Regions from separate parts of the Promicromonospora noduliphila genome, predicted to be linked through region 2. Evidence: predicted binding sites of a transcription regulator. Region 2 holds the regulator's gene; each other region holds the start of a gene.
The links. Region 2 encodes HrcA, which represses chaperone genes, less so after heat shock. Its sites were predicted from a motif close to TTNGCACTCGNNNNNNNCGAGTGCNAA; they were not measured.
Positions count from the first base shown of each region.

Region 1: AC0QU1_RS23635 (FmdB family zinc ribbon protein) is a predicted target of HrcA. The motif match lies at 2,894-2,920, and genes of this name have one in related genera.
Region 3: groL (chaperonin GroEL) is a predicted target of HrcA. The motif match lies at 3,526-3,552, and genes of this name have one in related genera.

Region 1 covers NZ_CM167806.1:5,422,831-5,428,169, reverse strand. Annotated here, with positions in the region: gene mscL (large conductance mechanosensitive channel protein MscL) at 216-635, opposite strand; gene AC0QU1_RS23640 (RcpC/CpaB family pilus assembly protein) at 984-1,619, opposite strand; gene AC0QU1_RS23635 (FmdB family zinc ribbon protein) at 2,490-2,834, opposite strand; gene AC0QU1_RS23630 (penicillin acylase family protein) at 3,021-5,339, shown strand, end outside.
Region 2 covers NZ_CM167806.1:4,473,693-4,479,031, reverse strand. Annotated here, with positions in the region: gene AC0QU1_RS19640 (ATP-binding protein) at 1-754, opposite strand, end outside; gene AC0QU1_RS19635 (hypothetical protein) at 832-1,017, opposite strand; gene hrcA (heat-inducible transcriptional repressor HrcA) at 1,417-2,436, shown strand; gene dnaJ (molecular chaperone DnaJ) at 2,489-3,610, shown strand; gene AC0QU1_RS19620 (16S rRNA (uracil(1498)-N(3))-methyltransferase) at 3,621-4,388, shown strand; gene AC0QU1_RS19615 (OmpA family protein) at 4,614-5,339, opposite strand, start outside.
Region 3 covers NZ_CM167806.1:5,516,523-5,521,861, reverse strand. Annotated here, with positions in the region: gene AC0QU1_RS24030 (LytR C-terminal domain-containing protein) at 1-401, shown strand, start outside; gene AC0QU1_RS24025 (peptidoglycan-binding domain-containing protein) at 504-1,049, shown strand; gene AC0QU1_RS24020 (cold-shock protein) at 1,412-1,615, shown strand; gene AC0QU1_RS24015 (phytoene desaturase family protein) at 1,855-3,378, shown strand; gene groL (chaperonin GroEL) at 3,702-5,330, shown strand.

The sequences.
Region 1 (5,339 bases), 950 kb from region 2:
GCTGAGCGCGTGTGGTCGGTAAAAGGTCAGGTGATCGGCAACTCGGAATGCCGATCACCTGACCTTTTACCGACCACACTGGTCCGCGGGGTGCTCCGCCGGCGCATATGGGGGTGCCAGGTGCGCCAGGCTGGCGTCGGGCCCTCGGGCTTACCGGCGTGGGCGCGGCGGGCCGCTCACACCAGGCGTGCCGGTGAGGGGCTGGGCGGGCGGGGCTAGTTGGACTGCGTGGGGGAGCTGGTCTGGGTGCGGAGCAGGTCGCGGATCTCGGTGAGCAGTGCGACCTCCGCCGCGAGCTCCTCGACGGTCTCCTCCTCGGGCGTCTTGCGCAGCTCCATGAGCTTCTTGACGGGGAGGATCACGAAGAAGTAGATCGCCGACGCGATCAGCAGGAACATGATCAGGCCCTGGATGAACAGGCCGATCGGGAACTCGGTGGACTCGCCGCGCCAGTTCGGGATGCTGAACGCGATACCGGAGAAGTCGGGGGCGCCGACGAGCCACCCGATGAGCGGCATGATGAAGCCGTCGACGAGGCCGCTGATGACCCCGGAGAAGGCAGCGCCGATGACGACGGCGACGGCCAGGTCGAGCACGTTGCCGCGCGTGATGAACTCCTTGAAACCCTGAAGCATTCTGTTTCCCCTGCTGTTGTTCACGAATGATCTCGGGCCGCCGGGATCGGCCCGGTCATGGATTCTCCGGTTTGTTCGGAGATTCCGCACCTCGAACGGCACATTCCGCCGAATTACGGCGCCGTTTGGCCCCACTATGCCCGATGCCGCAGGCCGCCGGAAGAAGGTCCGGCCTCGGCCCACGGCACCAGCCGCCGCTCCTACAGCACCGGCACTGCTCCCCTACGCTCCAGGACTGCCGCCCCCGCTCCAGGACTGCCGCTCGTTGCACCGGCACCGCCGTCACCGATCCCAGGGACTGCCGCTCGGGGCACCGGCACTGCCGTCACCGATCCCAGCACTGCCCGCCTATGGCACTAGTACCGCCGTCACCGATCCCCAGCCCGAGACCGCCGACAGTTTCGGGGCGTCCTGTGGGGTCACGGCGACCAAGGTGACGGGCCGGTCCGCCTCCGACGCCGGACCGAGCAGCCCGCCGGTCGCCTCCGGCTCGCGCCCGGCGGGGACGGGCAGCACCAGCGCGTCGCGGGCCAGGTACTGCGGTGCGGTCGCCGGCTCGCTGCCCGACGTCGTCCCCGCGAGCAGGTCCACGCGGTCGCCGGGACGCAGGAGGGCGGCCACGGCGTCGTCGGACAGGCGGACCGGGACCACTACCGTGCCGCGCGGGGCGGCGGCGGAGACGCCGTCGTCCGAGACGAGGGCCGTGTGCAGGGGTGCGCCCGCCGGGAGCCCGACCACGGCCGCGCGGCCCAGCAGGCCGCGCACCGTATGTACGGCACCGGGCGGGGCGACGTCGGTGGCCACGGAGCGGACGACGACGTCTTCCCTGCTCAGCGGGGTTCCGGCCGCGACGGGGCGGGCCGTGACCGCGACGTCGACGGTCGGGGGTGGCGGCGGGCGCAGGAGGTGCACCGTCAGGGCGACGGCGAGGCCGAACGCGGCGGCCGCGAGGGCGAAACGCCAGCGCCACAGGATGCGCCGCACCTTGCGAACTGTGGCCGGACCGAGCAGGCCCGGACGGTGACCTAGGCGCTGCCGGCCCGGACGGGGCGGGTCGAGGCGCTGCCGGTTCGGGCCTAGTTGCCGGCTCGCGTCCAGTTGCTGACTTGCGTCCAGTTGCCGGCTCGGGTCCATCGGGGAGCTGGTGAGCCCTGCGCGTCGCTCGTCGTGCGCGATCCCGGCAATCGGGACGGGCGGTGGGCCGCCGAGCGGCATCTGCGAACCGGAGTCCCGTGGTGAACCGTGACGTACGGCCGGTTCAGCGAGCGTGTCGAGAAGTCCCATGACCGCGACGTTAGGCGGCCGAGCCCGGAGCCTGGTGCCGCCGTCGGCCAGGCTGTGCACAACCCCGGGAAAGTGATGCCTGTGGTCGCGCTCGGATCCCCGGGAACTGGTCGGGAGCGACCGCGGACCGGTCGCGAATCTTCTGGAGGGGACACCTTGGATCCAGGATGCATCGCACGACCTGGATCCAGGATGTACCCCGCGAAGTCGGCACGTGGCATCGAAGTCGGCCATTCGCATCGAGATCGGTACAGCCCTGGACCGATCTCGATGCGGACTGCCGACCTCGGCGCCCTGGCCGTCGTGGACTGCCGATCTCGGCGTACGGATCCGTGAGAATTGCCGACTTCAGCGCACGGACCGCTGCAGACTGCCGATCTCGGCTCCCAGCCGTCGCGGACCGCCGATTTCGGCGCCCTGACCGTCGCGGACTGCCGACCTCAGCGCCCCAGCCGTCGTGGACTGCCGATCTCGGCGCACGGACCGCTGCGAAACTGCCGATCTCGGCAGGTCTGGCGGTCCAAGAGTTGCCCTGCCCAGCGCGCCACGGCACGCCAGGGAGCGAGATCCTCAGGCCGAGGCGGCCTTCGCCGAGCTGGAACCGCTCGACGAGGAGCCCGACGAGCCAGAAGAGCTCGAAGACGACGAAGAACCACCCGACGACGAGCCCGAAGACCCGTTCGACGAGCTCGACGACGACCCCGACGCCCCAGCCTTCACCGTGCTGCTCGTCGACGTGCTTCGCGAGTCGGTGCGGTAGAAGCCGGAACCCTTGAAGGTGACGCCCACCGAGCTGAACACCTTTCGCAGGCGGCCCTGGCACTCGGGGCAGACGGTCAGCGACTCGTCACTGAACTCCTGGTGGATGTCGAACGCGTGGCCGCAGTCGGCACACCGGTACGCGTAGGTGGGCACGTGCACTCCTCTGGGACGTCAGGCGGACCTGGGGCATCGCGCGCTCACCGGGACCGGGCCTGGCACTCGGGGTTTCCGAGTGCCAATAGTAACGGTCAACAGGCTGGGGATAGTCCCAGGATCTCCCGATCCCGTTCACCCGAGCGCGTTCACGGAAGCCCAGGGGCGGGCGGTAGTCTCCACTGCGTGTCCGCGACCACTTCCGCCGAGCCCGTAGAGCCCGCCGAGACAGCCTCCTCCGACGGTGCGGGGCCCGCCAAGCCTCGTCGGCGTCGGACCCGTACCTCCCGCGTCCGCCAGTTCCTGGTCGGCACGGCGGTCGTCCTGGTTCTGGCGCTGGTCGCCGCGACGACCTTCGGCTGGCTCACCGCCCGCCGTCCGCTCCCTGAGCACTCGGGGGAGGTGCAGGTCGAGGGCCTCGGCGCGGACGTGCGCGTCAGCCGCGACGCCCAGGGCGTGCCGCAGATCTATGCCGACTCGGCCGAGGACCTGTTCCGCGCGCAGGGCTACGTGCACGCGCAGGACCGCTTCTTCGAGATGGACTACCGCCGCCACGTGACCGCAGGCCGGCTGGCCGAGCTCGTTGGCAACAACGCCGACGCGATCTCGGCCGACATGGTCATCCGCACCTTCGGCTGGCGGCACGTCGCGGAGGAGGAGTTCAACATCCTCGACGACACCACCCGGCAGTACCTCCAGGCGTACGCGGACGGCGTGAACGCCTACCTCGCGGACCGCAGCCCCGCAGAGACGGCGGTGGAGTACACGGTGCTCGACGTCAGCGTCGAGGTGAACGAGCCCGAGCCGTGGGATCCCATCGACTCGCTCGCCTGGCTCAAGGCCATGGCCTGGGACCTGCGCAGCAACTACGAGGACGAGCTCGACCGGGCGCTCGCCTTCAGCACCATCGGCGACGCCGCGCGGGTCGCGGAGCTGTTCCCCGCGTACTCGGGCACCGGCAACGCGACGATCCTCGATCCCACCGAGGCGGGCGCCACGGCGACGACGCCGACCACCCAGGGCGCCCAGACGACGTCGGCCACGGTTGACCCGGCCACGGAAGACCAGGCCACGGCGGACCCGGCCACGGCGGACCTGTACAAGAACCCGGACCTCGCCGCCGCCGTCGAGGCGGCGCAACAGGCGCTCGACGCCGTGCCGGTGCAGATCGCGCGCGGCGAGGGCACCGGCTCGAACTCATGGGCGGTGTCGGGCCAGTACACGGAGTCGGGCCAGCCGCTGCTGGCCAACGACCCGCACCTCGACCTCGCCGCCCCCGGCATCTGGGCGCAGGTGGGCCTGCACTGCAACCAGGTGAGCGCCGAGTGCCCCTTCGACGTGTCCGGGTTCTCGTTCTCCGGGTTCCCCGGCGTGATCATCGGGCACAACGCCGACATCTCCTGGGGCCTGACCAACATGGGCGCCGACGTCACCGACTTCTTCATCGAGCGCGTCCGCAACGACACCTACCTGCGGGGCGAGGACCAGTGGGTCCCGATGGAGAAGGAGACGGAGGTGATCCGGGTCGACGGCGGCAGCCCGATCGACCTGGAGGTCCGGCGGACCGTGCACGGCCCGATCATCTCGTCCGTCATGGAGGAGGCCGCGATGGAGGCGGTGCGCGACTCGCCCACCGAGACCGGCACCGCGCTGGGCCAGTACGAGATCTCGCTGCAGTGGACCGCGCTGGAGCCCGGCCGCACGGCCGACGCCGTGTTCGAGATGAACCGCGCGAGGAACGCGCAGGACATGAAGGCGGCCGCCGCGAAGTTCGAGGTCCCCGCGCAGAACATCGTGTTCGCCACGACCGACGGGCACATCGGCTACCAGGCGCCGGGCAAGATCCCGGTGCGCGCCAACGTGCCGGGCGCGGTGGAGTCCGACGGCACCTGGCCCCGCCCCGGCTGGGACGCCCGCTACGACTGGACCGGCTACGTGGACCCGGCCCAGATGCCCGGCGTGATCGACCCGCAGGAGGGCTTCGTGGTCGCGGCGAACCAGGCCGTGCTGCCGGGCGGCTCTGGGCCGTTCATCACGCGCGACTGGGACTACGGGTACCGCTCGGAACGCATCCGCACCCTGCTCAGCGAGCGGATCGCCGAGGGGCGCAAGCTCACGGCCGACGATATGTCCGAGATCCAGCTCGACCAGTGGAGCGTGTTCGCGGAGACCCTCGTGCCCGTGCTGCTGGAGGTGGACCTCCCGGCGGGCTACGAGTCGGACGGCCAGGCCCTCCTGGCCGACTGGGACAGGTCCATGGACGCCGACTCGGCGGCGGCGGCCTACTTCTCGGCGGTGTGGCGCAACCTCCTGGAGACCACGTTCAACGACGAGCTGCCGGAGTCCATGTGGCCCGACGGCGGCAGCCGCTGGCTCGCCGTCATCCAGGGCATGCTCGACAACCCGAACGACGCGTTCTGGGACGACAAGTCCACCGTCGCCGTCGTCGAGAGTCGGGACCAGGTGCTGACGGAGGCGCTGCTCAGCGCGCGCCAGGACCTCACG
Region 2 (5,339 bases):
TGCGCTCGGCCAGATCGGCGATGTCGTCGGCGAGCTCGTCGGCGGGGCCGAGCCCGGCGAGGCCGGGGGCCGCCGGCCCGGAGGACTCCGCGAGCAGCAGGTCCCGCGCCATCTCGCGGACCTCCTCCGGGCCGAGCCGGCGCAGGTCGAGCCGGGTGGCCAGCCGTGCGCGGTCGAGCTCCGCCGCCACGGCCCGGAGGGGATGGCTGCGGTCGACGTCGTCGCTGCGGTAGGTCAGGACCAGGAGCAGGCCGGGCAGCGCGGCGCGCGCGAGGCGCACGGCCAGGGCCCGCGTGACGTCGTCGGACCAGTGCAGGTCCTCGACGACGGCGACGACCGGACGGTCGGCGGCGGTGCGGGCGAGCAGGTCGGTGAGGACCTCGGGGAGGCGGTCGGCGCCCGCGTCGGGCGAGGGGGCCACGAGCTGCGGCGTGACCGCGGACAGGGCGGCGGCCGCCGGGCCGGCGGCCTCGACCGTGGCGTCGGGGCCGAGCGTCGCCACGATCCCGGCGAGCAGGCCGGCCGTCGCGGCGTACGGCACGGGTCCCGAGCCGGAGTCGGCGCACTGCCCGGCCAGGACCAGCACGCCGTCCGCCCGGGACGTCAGCTCGTCGACCAGACGCGTCTTGCCGATGCCGGCCTCGCCGGCGATCACGATGGTGCGGCCGGCGCCCGAGCGGACGTCGTCGAGGGCGGCCATGAGCTCGCCGAGCTCACGGGCTCGGCCCACGAGGCGGGCGCGGGGGACCGGCATGGGCTCATCGTCCCATGCCGGTCCTGGTGCCGGTCCTGGTACCGGTTCGCTGTTCGCCACGGCCGTTCCGGCGCGGCTCAGGCGATGCGCGGCCGGACGGCGTCGGCCGCCTTGGCGCGTGCGGCGCGCTCGGCGGCGTGCCGTGCGGCCTCCTGGCGCCGGGCGGTCTCCTGCTGCTCGCGCGCCCGGCGGGTCTGCTCCGTCCGGCGGTCGAGCTCCTGCTCGTTCCTGCGGTACTCGGCGTAGTCCGAAAAGCCGAACATCGTGGTGCCTCCTGGGTGCGGCCGGCCCCTCGCCGGCGGTGGTTCCACCCTCGTGCGTGAGGTACCCCGCGCGGATCGGGCGGTCGCCGCATCTTTGGCTGCCGGTCCGACCGGCGGGTCCGAGGTACCTAAGGCATTGCCCTAAGCGCCGGTCGGCGGGACAGTTGTCAGGCCCGTCGGCTCAGCCCTTCGCGAACGTGTCACAACCACGGGTCACGGGGCTGACCTGCGGGTCCGGCACCCCGGGACCGTGCGCGCGGCGGGTCGGGGGGTTGGCCGCTCGCGTGTGCCGCGTAGGATTGGCACTCGGTCGGCGAGAGTGCTGGAGGCAGTGTCGGTGAACGGCCGGAACCCGGGTGCACGTCCCGGACGTTCAACCTGGGGACGGAGGTGAGCGCGGTGAGCGAGGAACGAAGGCTCGATGTCCTGCGGGCGATCGTGGAGGACTACGTCCGGACACGCGAACCCGTCGGGTCGCGCATACTCACGGAGCGGCACCGGCTCGGCGTCTCCCCTGCCACCGTCCGCAACGACATGGCGGCCCTCGAGGAGGCCGGGCTCATCGCCCAGCCGCACACGTCGGCGGGGCGCATCCCCACCGACAAGGGCTACCGCCTGTTCGTGGACCAGCTCGCCGAGGTGCGCCCGCTGAGCGCGCCGCAGCGGCGGGCGATCGAGACGTTCCTGTCCGAGGCCGTCGACCTCGACGACGTCGTGGCGCGCGCCGGGCGGCTCATCGCCCAGCTCACGGGCCAGGTCGCCGTGGTGCAGTACCCCTCGCTGCGCCGGTCCGGCCTGCGGCACCTGGAGCTCGTGCCGACGGCGGAGGGGCGGCTCCTCGTTGTCGTCATCACCGACACGGGGCGGGTGGAGCAGCGGTTCCTCGACGTGCCGGTCGACCTGGACGACGGCACGCTCGGCGAGCTGCGCGCCCGCCTCAACGCGGCGGCCGCCGGCCGCCGCCTCACCGAGATCGGCGACTCGTTCGCCCAGGTCGCAGCGGCCATGCCGGAGGAGCACAAGCCCCTGGCGGCCGCGGTGGCCGAGGTCGTCACGACCGCGCTCGCGGAGGAGAGCGAGGAGCGGATCGTGCTGACCGGCCAGGCCAACCTCGCGCGGTCCGGCATGCGGTTCGAGCAGGGCCTGCGGCCCGTGCTCGAGGCGCTGGAGGAGCAGGTGGTCCTGCTCGGCCTCCTCACCGAGATGACCGACGACGCCGGCGTGACGGTGAGCATCGGCCACGAGAACCGGCTGGCGGGCCTGGCGGAGACCTCCGTCGTCACGTCCGGCTACGGCTCGTCCGACGGCGACTCTGTGGCCATCCTGAGCTCGATCGGCCCCACCCGCATGGACTACCCGGGCACCATCGCCGCGGTGCGTGCCGTGGCGCGCTACCTGTCGCGGGTGCTGCCGAGCTGACTTCCCCCGCCCACGAACCATTCCCCACACACCTCCCCGCGAAGAGAGACCTGTGACCGACTACTACGAGATTCTCGGTGTTCCGCGCGACGCCTCACCCGAGCAGATCAAGAAGGCATACCGCAAGCTGGCTCGCGAGCTGCACCCGGACGTGGCCGGCGAGGCGGGCGGGGACCGGTTCAAGGACGTCGCGCGCGCGTACGAGGTGCTGTCCAACCCCGACAAGCGCCAGCAGTACGACATGGGCGTCGACCCCACCTCGCCCGGCGGCGGCGCGGGCGGCGGGTTCGGCGCGGGCTTCGGGTTCCAGGACATCTTCGAGACCTTCTTCGGCGGCGGGCAGCCCACCGGCCCGGTCCCGCGCGCGCGGCGCGGCAACGACGCGCTCGTGCGGCTCGACCTGGAGCTGTCCGAGGCGGTCTTCGGCGCCAAGCGGGAGATCCAGGTCGACACCGCCGTGGTGTGCAACACCTGCGGCGGCGACGGCGCACGGCCGGGCACGTCGGCCCGCACCTGCGACGTCTGTCAGGGCCGGGGCTCCGTGCAGCGGGTCGCGCGCTCGTTCCTCGGCCAGGTCATGACCAACCAGCCGTGCTCGGCCTGCGGCGGCTTCGGCACCGTGATCCCCGAGCCGTGCACCGACTGCTCCGGCGAGGGCCGCGTGCGCTCGCGCCGCACCATCTCGGTGAACGTGCCCGCCGGCGTCGACACCGGCACCCGCATCAAGCTCTCCGCGCAGGGCGAGGTGGGCCCCGGCGGCGGCCCCGCCGGGGACCTGTACGTCGAGATCCGGGAGCGCGCGCACGACACGTTCGTGCGCCGCGGCGACGAGCTGCACTGCACCCTCCAGGTGCCGATGACGGCCGCGGCGCTCGGCACCGTCCTCGAGCTCGACACGCTGGACGGGCTCCAGGAGATCGACCTGCGCCCCGGCACACAGCCCGGCCAGGTCATCACGCTCAAGGGCCTCGGCGTGGGGCACCTGCACTCCGCGGGGCGCGGCGACCTCAACGTGCACATCGAGGTCCAGGTGCCCACCGGCCTCGACGAGGCGCAGACGGCGCTGATGCAGCAGCTCGCCGCCCTGCGGGGCGAGGAGCGGCCGGAGCCGCGGCTCGCCTCGGTCCACGGGGGCGTGTTCTCGCGCCTGCGCGACAAGCTCAGCGGGCGCTGACCGCCCACCGATGAGCGCGCCAGTCTTTCTCGCGGAGGCGTCCAGCGCCCATCCGCTGTCCGGGTACGCGGCGGGGTCCGTGTACGTGCTCGACGGCGCGGAGGGCCGGCACGCCGGCGTCGTCCAGCGGCGCGGCCCCGGCGAGCGGATCGACGTCGTCGACGGCGCGGGCTTCCGCCTGCGCACGGTCGTCGAGTCGGTCGACGGCGCTCAGGTGCACTTGCGTGTCGAGGACGTGGAGGTCGAGCCGGCGCCCGCCGTCGTCGTGACGCTCGTCCAGGCCCTCGCCAAGGGCGACCGCGACGAGCTCGCGATCGAGGCGGCCACCGAGACCGGCGTGGACGCGATCATCCCGTGGCAGGCCGAGCGGTCGGTGGTCGTCTGGCGCGGGGACCGGGCGGCGAAGTCGCGGGCGCGCTGGGTCAGCACCGTGCGGGCCGCGACGAAGCAGGCCCGCCGGGCGCGCATCCCCGACGTCGAGCTGCCGCTCACGACCAAGCAGCTCGCGGCCCGGGCGCGCGAGGTGGTCGGGGCGGGCGGCACGACGGTCGTGCTGCATGAGGAGGCGACGGCGGCCCTCGCGACGGTGCCGCTGCCCGACGCCGGCCACGTGCTCGTCGTCGTCGGACCAGAGGGCGGGATCTCCGAGGCCGAGGTCGCCCTGCTCACGGACGCCGGCGCGGTCACCGCGCGGCTGGGACCGCACGTGCTGCGCACCTCGACGGCCGGGCCCGTGGCGATAGCCCTGCTGAGCGACCGCCTGGGCCGCTGGGAATAGGGTTCGTCCCTCGAACCGCAGCCTTGTCGGTGACGCGGACGCCGAACCGCAACTTGTCGGTGTACGTCGCCGCCGAACCGCAACCTATCGGTGTACGCCGACGCCCAGCCGCAAGTCGCGTGTCGATCGGGGCCCGAATCGACACGCGACTTGCGGTTCGGCGGCGGTGGGGTGAGGAACTTGCGGTTCGGTGCCCCCGAGAACCTTCATCGTGCGGTTCGGGCGTCAGTCGACGACGTCGAACTCCACGCGGCGGTTCTTCTCCAGGTCGGCGAACGTCCGCGGGACGACCAGCGGATCCGATTCCCCGTAGCCCTTCGCCGTGAGCCGGTCGCGGTCCACGCCCAGCTCCGCCAGCTCCTCGAGCACCTTCTCGGCGCGCCGCTCGCTGAGCCGCTGGTTGTGCGCGTCGGAGCCGACCGAGTCGGTGTGCCCCTCGATGCGGACCTCGACGTCGGGGTGCTCCGCGAGCACCTCCGCGGCTTCCTCCACGACCCTGCGGCCGTCCTTGGTCAGCCTGGCGCTGTCCGTGACGAACGTGATGTTCGGGATCTCGACCAGGTCCTCCTGGGCCTCCTCGCGCTCCTCGCGGGTCGGCTCGTCCGCGGAGTCGTCCTCGGAGTCCCCTGAGTCCTCGGAGCCCGAGGTCTCGTCACCCGAGGCTCCGTCGCCGGTCCCGTCCTCGCCGGTTCCGTCGTTGCCGTCCTCGCCGTCGCCGGTCTCGTCGGACGTCGGCTCGCTCGCCTCGGGCGAGGCGTCGTCATCTGCGGAGGCCTCGGGGGAGGCGCTCGCCTCGGCGTCGGCCTCGCCCGTGTCGTCGCCGCTCCCGTCGCCGCCGCCCGCGTCGTCACCGTCGGCGGCCTCCGCCTCGGCCGCGGCCGTGGACACCTGACCGTCCGGGCCGTAGGCCACGGCGGTCCGGACGCCCTCGACGTCGCCGACCAGCTCGGC
Region 3 (5,339 bases), 1.0 Mb from region 2:
CGAGCGCTTCTGCACCCGCGTCGCCGAGCGCGTCTCCCTCGGCCCCTGAGGAGGCGTCATATCCGGGCGACCCGAATCTCGCGAACCTGACCGACACTGTGATCGGGATCTACAACGACGGGGCCGGCGACGGAATGGCCAAAGTCGCGCAGACGAATCTCCAGGCGGCCGGTTTCACAGGCGAGATGCACCCACTCACCATCGGTGATGATCCAACGGGGCCGCAGCCGGGTGCGTACGCGCAGAACACCGTCCTGTACGGACCGGACCGGGCTGACACGGCGACGGCGATCGCGCAGGCCCTCGGTGTCACTGCCGCAAACGTACAGGAGTCACAGGACGTCGCGAACCATGCGACAGAAGGTGTCTGGGTGATCCTGACCACGCCGCCCGCCGGTTGATTGAATCGGAGCTGAAGAGCCGGGTTCTCGCCCGAGTTTCGCCCTATGTAACGCTTGACCGATTTGTCCGAGTCGACACAGACTCGTGGTGAGGGCGTTCGCATGAGCGCCCCCTGGTGGCGCGAGGTGTTGTATTGCCTGGCGCTTGTCACGAGGGAGTTGTTGATGATCGGGAGCTTCAAGCGGTATCTGGCGGCGGCGGTCGCTTCGATCACGCTACTGGTGGGTGGAGCGCTGGCGGCTGCGCCGGCCCAGGCGGAGGTCGTTGACGCCGGCGTAACGGCCGTCTACTACTGCAACACGGCGTCAGGGGGCATCGAAGGGATGCCGCTGTACATCCCGTCTGGGGCGCCATCCGGCACCAACCAGTGCTACCAGAACGGTGATCACTACACTTACGCTGCGACTCGGGCAATCCAGCTCACGTACAACCAGTGCTATGCGAGCAGGTACCCGGGAGGGCTGCCGAGCGGTGCGACCAACCTGGTACGGGATGGGGTGTACGGGAACGAGACCGCAGGTGCGGTGCGAAACATCCAGCGTTACCACAGCCTGACGGTCGATGGTCTCTACGGCCCCGCTACCGCCAGCAGGACGAGGTTCTTCGGCGGCGACAGCGGCAGCTGCCAAGTCGTGGGTGACATCTAGACATCTAACCGCACCCGGTCGAGGTGATGGCTGAGGCTAGGCGTTGACGCCCGGGGAGGTTCTTGACGCGGGCGTCAACGCTACTTCTTGTGGCGCATGTTTGCGTTCTGTTCGATGCACACGGCGGTTTCACGTGCTCGTCGTCACGGCGAAAGTAGGGGTCGGCTGGTCTAGTCAAGCCGTACCACCAGGTGGATATCCACCTGCACGAGTCGTTGTTTAGGCCTCTGACCTGGGCGTTCGCCGACCGCTGAATGCCACATAGCGGGCATTAAGGGTTCCCTGGTGTGAGCCGGACCACTAGGCTCGAACCACCACGGGTCGACCGAGTGGCCCGTGCAGAGGTACAAGGAGAACTACGCATGGCCCAGGGCACCGTCAAGTGGTTCAACGCCGAGAAGGGGTATGGGTTTATTACCCCGACTGCCGGCGGCCAGGACCTTTTTGTTCACTACAGTGCGATCCAGACCGACGGTTACCGGTCCCTCGATGAGGGTCAGGAAGTCGAGTACGAGGTGGGGCAGGGGCAGAAGGGTCCGCAGGCAGAGCAGGTTCGCCCGCTCTGATCGATGGGACGACGGGTGGGAAGGGCCCGCCCGTCGCCCGCGCCCCCCGAGGATGCCGGGACCCAGACCCTGGCGTCCGATCTGCACGGTCGATGACGACCGGTGTCGGCCGACGACGTCCGACGCCCACGACTTCGGTGCTCGCCATGCGCGACGCGCAGCCGCCCCGTACCGCGGCTGCTCGTTCGTCTCTCCCCCAGGGACACGCCAGGTGCCGGGCAGCATGATTCGATGAGGGGGTGACCCTCCTCGACGCGGTGGTGGTGGGCTCCGGGCCGAACGGCCTGGCAGCCGCGGTGACGCTCGCCCGGGCGGGCCTGGGAGTCCAGGTCCTGGAGGCCCAGCCGACGGTCGGCGGTGGTGCGCGCACCCTGCCGGTTCCCGAGCTCGACGACGACCTGGTCTTCGACCTGTGCTCCGCCGTGCACCCCATGGCCTGGGCGTCGCCCTTCTTCCGGGCCTTCGACCTCCCGGCGCACGGCGTCGAGCTCGTCGCGCCAGACATCGCCTACGCCCAGCCGTTCCACGACGGCCGCGCCGCCCTCGCCTTCCGCGACCTAGAGCTGACCGCCGACCGCCTCGGGCCGGACGGCGCCGCCTGGCGCGACCTGATCGGCCCGCTCGCCGCCGACTGGCGCCAGGTGACCGCGCTCGCCCTGGGGGACAAGCGGACCGTGCGCGGGATGCTGGAAGGTGCCGGCAGCCCGGGGCGCCGCGCGCGGCCGGCGTCGGGGCTCACGGCGGCGGTCCGGCCAGGCCTGAGGTTCGCCAGGGCGCTCGTCGAGCAGGGCGGCCCGCGCTGGGACCGCCGGTTCCGCACCGAGGCGGCCAAGGCGCTGCTCACCGGCGTCGCCGCCCACAACATCACGCCCCTCCCGTCGCTCGCGGGGGCTGGCACCGCCCTGCTCCTCGCCGCCCTCGCGCACGCCGACGGCGGCTGGGCCATCCCGGTGGGCGGCTCGCAGGCCATCACGAACGCCTTGGTCAGCGACCTGACGGCGCACGGGGGCACCATCGAGACCGGCCGCAGGGTCGAGACCTGGTCCGACCTCCCGCCCGCCCGCGCGGTCCTCTTCGACACCACGCCCAGCACCCTGCTCCGGATCGCGCACGACCGGATCGGCCCGGTGCGCCGCGCGCTGCTGAGCAGGTTCCGGCACGGGAACGGCGTGGCCAAGGTCGACTTCGTCCTGTCCGGCCCGGTGCCCTGGAAGGTGCCAGAGGTCGGGGGCGCTGCGACCGTGCACGTCGGCGGCACGCGCGCCGAGATGGTGGTGGCGGAGGACGCCGTCGGGCACGGGCTGCACGCCGACCGGCCGATGGTGCTGCTCAGCGACCCGGGCGTCGCCGACCCCCGGCGCGTGCGCGGTACGGCGCGGCCCCTGTGGACCTACGCGCACGTGCCGGCCGGCTCGACGCAGGACGTCACGGAGACGGTCACGCGGCAGATCGAGCGCTTCGCGCCCGGGTTCCGCGACGTCGTCGTCGGCTCGCGGTGCATACCCGCCGCGCGCCTGGAGGAGCACAACCAGAACTACCGGGGCGGGGACATCTCCGCGGGGGCCGCCGCCACGATGTGGCAGATGATCGCGCGGCCCACCATGGCGCCCGACCCCTACCAGGTCGCCGAGGGGGTGTACCTCTGCTCCGCGTCGACGCCGCCAGGGCCCGGGGTGCACGGCATGGGCGGCTGGCATGCCGCGCGCCGGGCGCTGCTGCGCGAGTTCGACGTCCGGCACCTGCCCGGCCTGGCGCCGGGGTAGGCGCTGGGCGGCGTGCCCGGCTCGGCGCCGGGGACCTGCCGGCTGGCGCCGGGCGACCTGCCCGGGGCTTGGTGGCGGGCATCGGGCGACCCGCTCGCATCGCCGCACGGGAAAGGCCGGGGCGGCGTTCGCCCGCGGTGTACGCGCCTTGCACTCTCCTGGTCCGAGTGCCAATAATGTCTTAGCACTCTCCGTTCGAGAGTGACAGCAGGGTCGAATGGTGAGGCCTCCTGTCGCGGCGAGACATGATCGCCGGGGTCGGAGGCCGTCCGTCGCGGGCACCGGCCGGCCCGGACAACGCCACCAGCGGAGGATTCATCCCCATGGCCAAGATCATCGCTTTCGACGAGGAAGCTCGTCGGAGCATGGAGCGCGGGCTCAACCAGCTCGCCGACACGGTGAAGGTCACGCTCGGCCCCAAGGGTCGCAACGTCGTTCTGGACAAGAAGTGGGGCGCCCCCACGATCACCAACGACGGTGTCTCCATCGCCAAGGAGATCGAGCTCGACGACCCGTACGAGAAGATCGGTGCGGAGCTCGTCAAGGAGGTCGCCAAGAAGACGGACGACGTCGCGGGTGACGGCACCACCACCGCCACCGTGCTCGCCCAGGCGCTCGTCAAGGAGGGCCTGCGCGTCGTTGCCGCCGGTGCCAACCCGATCGCCGTCAAGCGCGGCATCGAGAAGGCCACCGAGGCGGTCACCGAGCAGCTCCTGAACGCTGCCAAGGAGATCGAGACCAAGGAAGAGATCGCTGCCACGGCCGCCATCTCGGCCGGCGACCCGGCGATCGGCGAGCTCATCGCCGAGGCCCTCGACAAGGTGGGCAAGGAAGGCGTCATCACCGTCGAGGAGTCGAACACCTTCGGCCTCGAGCTCGAGCTCACCGAGGGCATGCGCTTCGACAAGGGCTTCCTCGCCCGGTACTTCGAGACGGACCCCGAGCGCCAGGAGGCCGTGCTCGAGGACCCGTACGTCCTGATCGTCGAGTCGAAGATCTCGAACGTCAAGGACATGCTGCCGCTGCTCGACCAGGTCATGAAGTCGGGCAAGTCGCTCCTCATCATCGCCGAGGACGTCGAGGGCGAGGCCCTGGCGACCCTGGTGCTGAACAAGATCCGTGGCACCTTCAAGTCCGTCGCCGTCAAGGCCCCGGGCTTCGGCGACCGCCGCAAGGCCATGCTGCAGGACATCGCGATCCTGACCGGCGGCCAGGTCATCACCGAGACGGTGGGCCTCAAGCTGGAGAACGCCACGCTCGAGGAGCTGGGCCAGGCGCGCAAGGTCGTCGTCACCAAGGACGAGACCACCATCGTCGAGGGGGCCGGCGACGCCGACCTCATCGCCGGTCGCGTGAACCAGATCCGCGGCGAGATCGAGAAGTCGGACTCCGACTACGACCGCGAGAAGCTGCAGGAGCGCCTCGCCAAGCTGGCCGGCGGCGTGGCCGTCATCAAGGCCGGCGCGGCCACCGAGGTGGAGCTCAAGGAGCGCAAGCACCGCATCGAGGACGCCGTCCGCAACGCGAAGGCCGCCGTCGAGGAGGGCATCGTCGCCGGTGGTGGCGTGGCCCTCATCCAGGCCGGTGCCGTCGCGTTCTCGAAGCTCGACCTCGAGGGTGACGAGGCGACGGGTGCCTCGATCGTGCGTGCCGCGATCGACGCCCCGCTCAAGCAGATCGCCGTGAACGCCGGCCTCGAGGGTGGAGTCGTGGCGGAGAAGGTGCGCAACCTCCCCGCCGGTCAGGGCCTGAACGCCGCGACCGGTGCGTACGAGGACCTGCTCGCCGCCGGCGTGAACGACCCGGTCAAGGTGACCCGTTCCGCGCTGCAGAACGCCGCCTCGATCGCCGCGCTGTTCCTCACCACCGAGGCCGTCGTCGCTGACAAGCCGGAGCCCCCGGCGGCCCCGGCCGGCGACCCGAGCGGTGGCATGGGCGGCATGGACTTCTGAGTCCGGCCT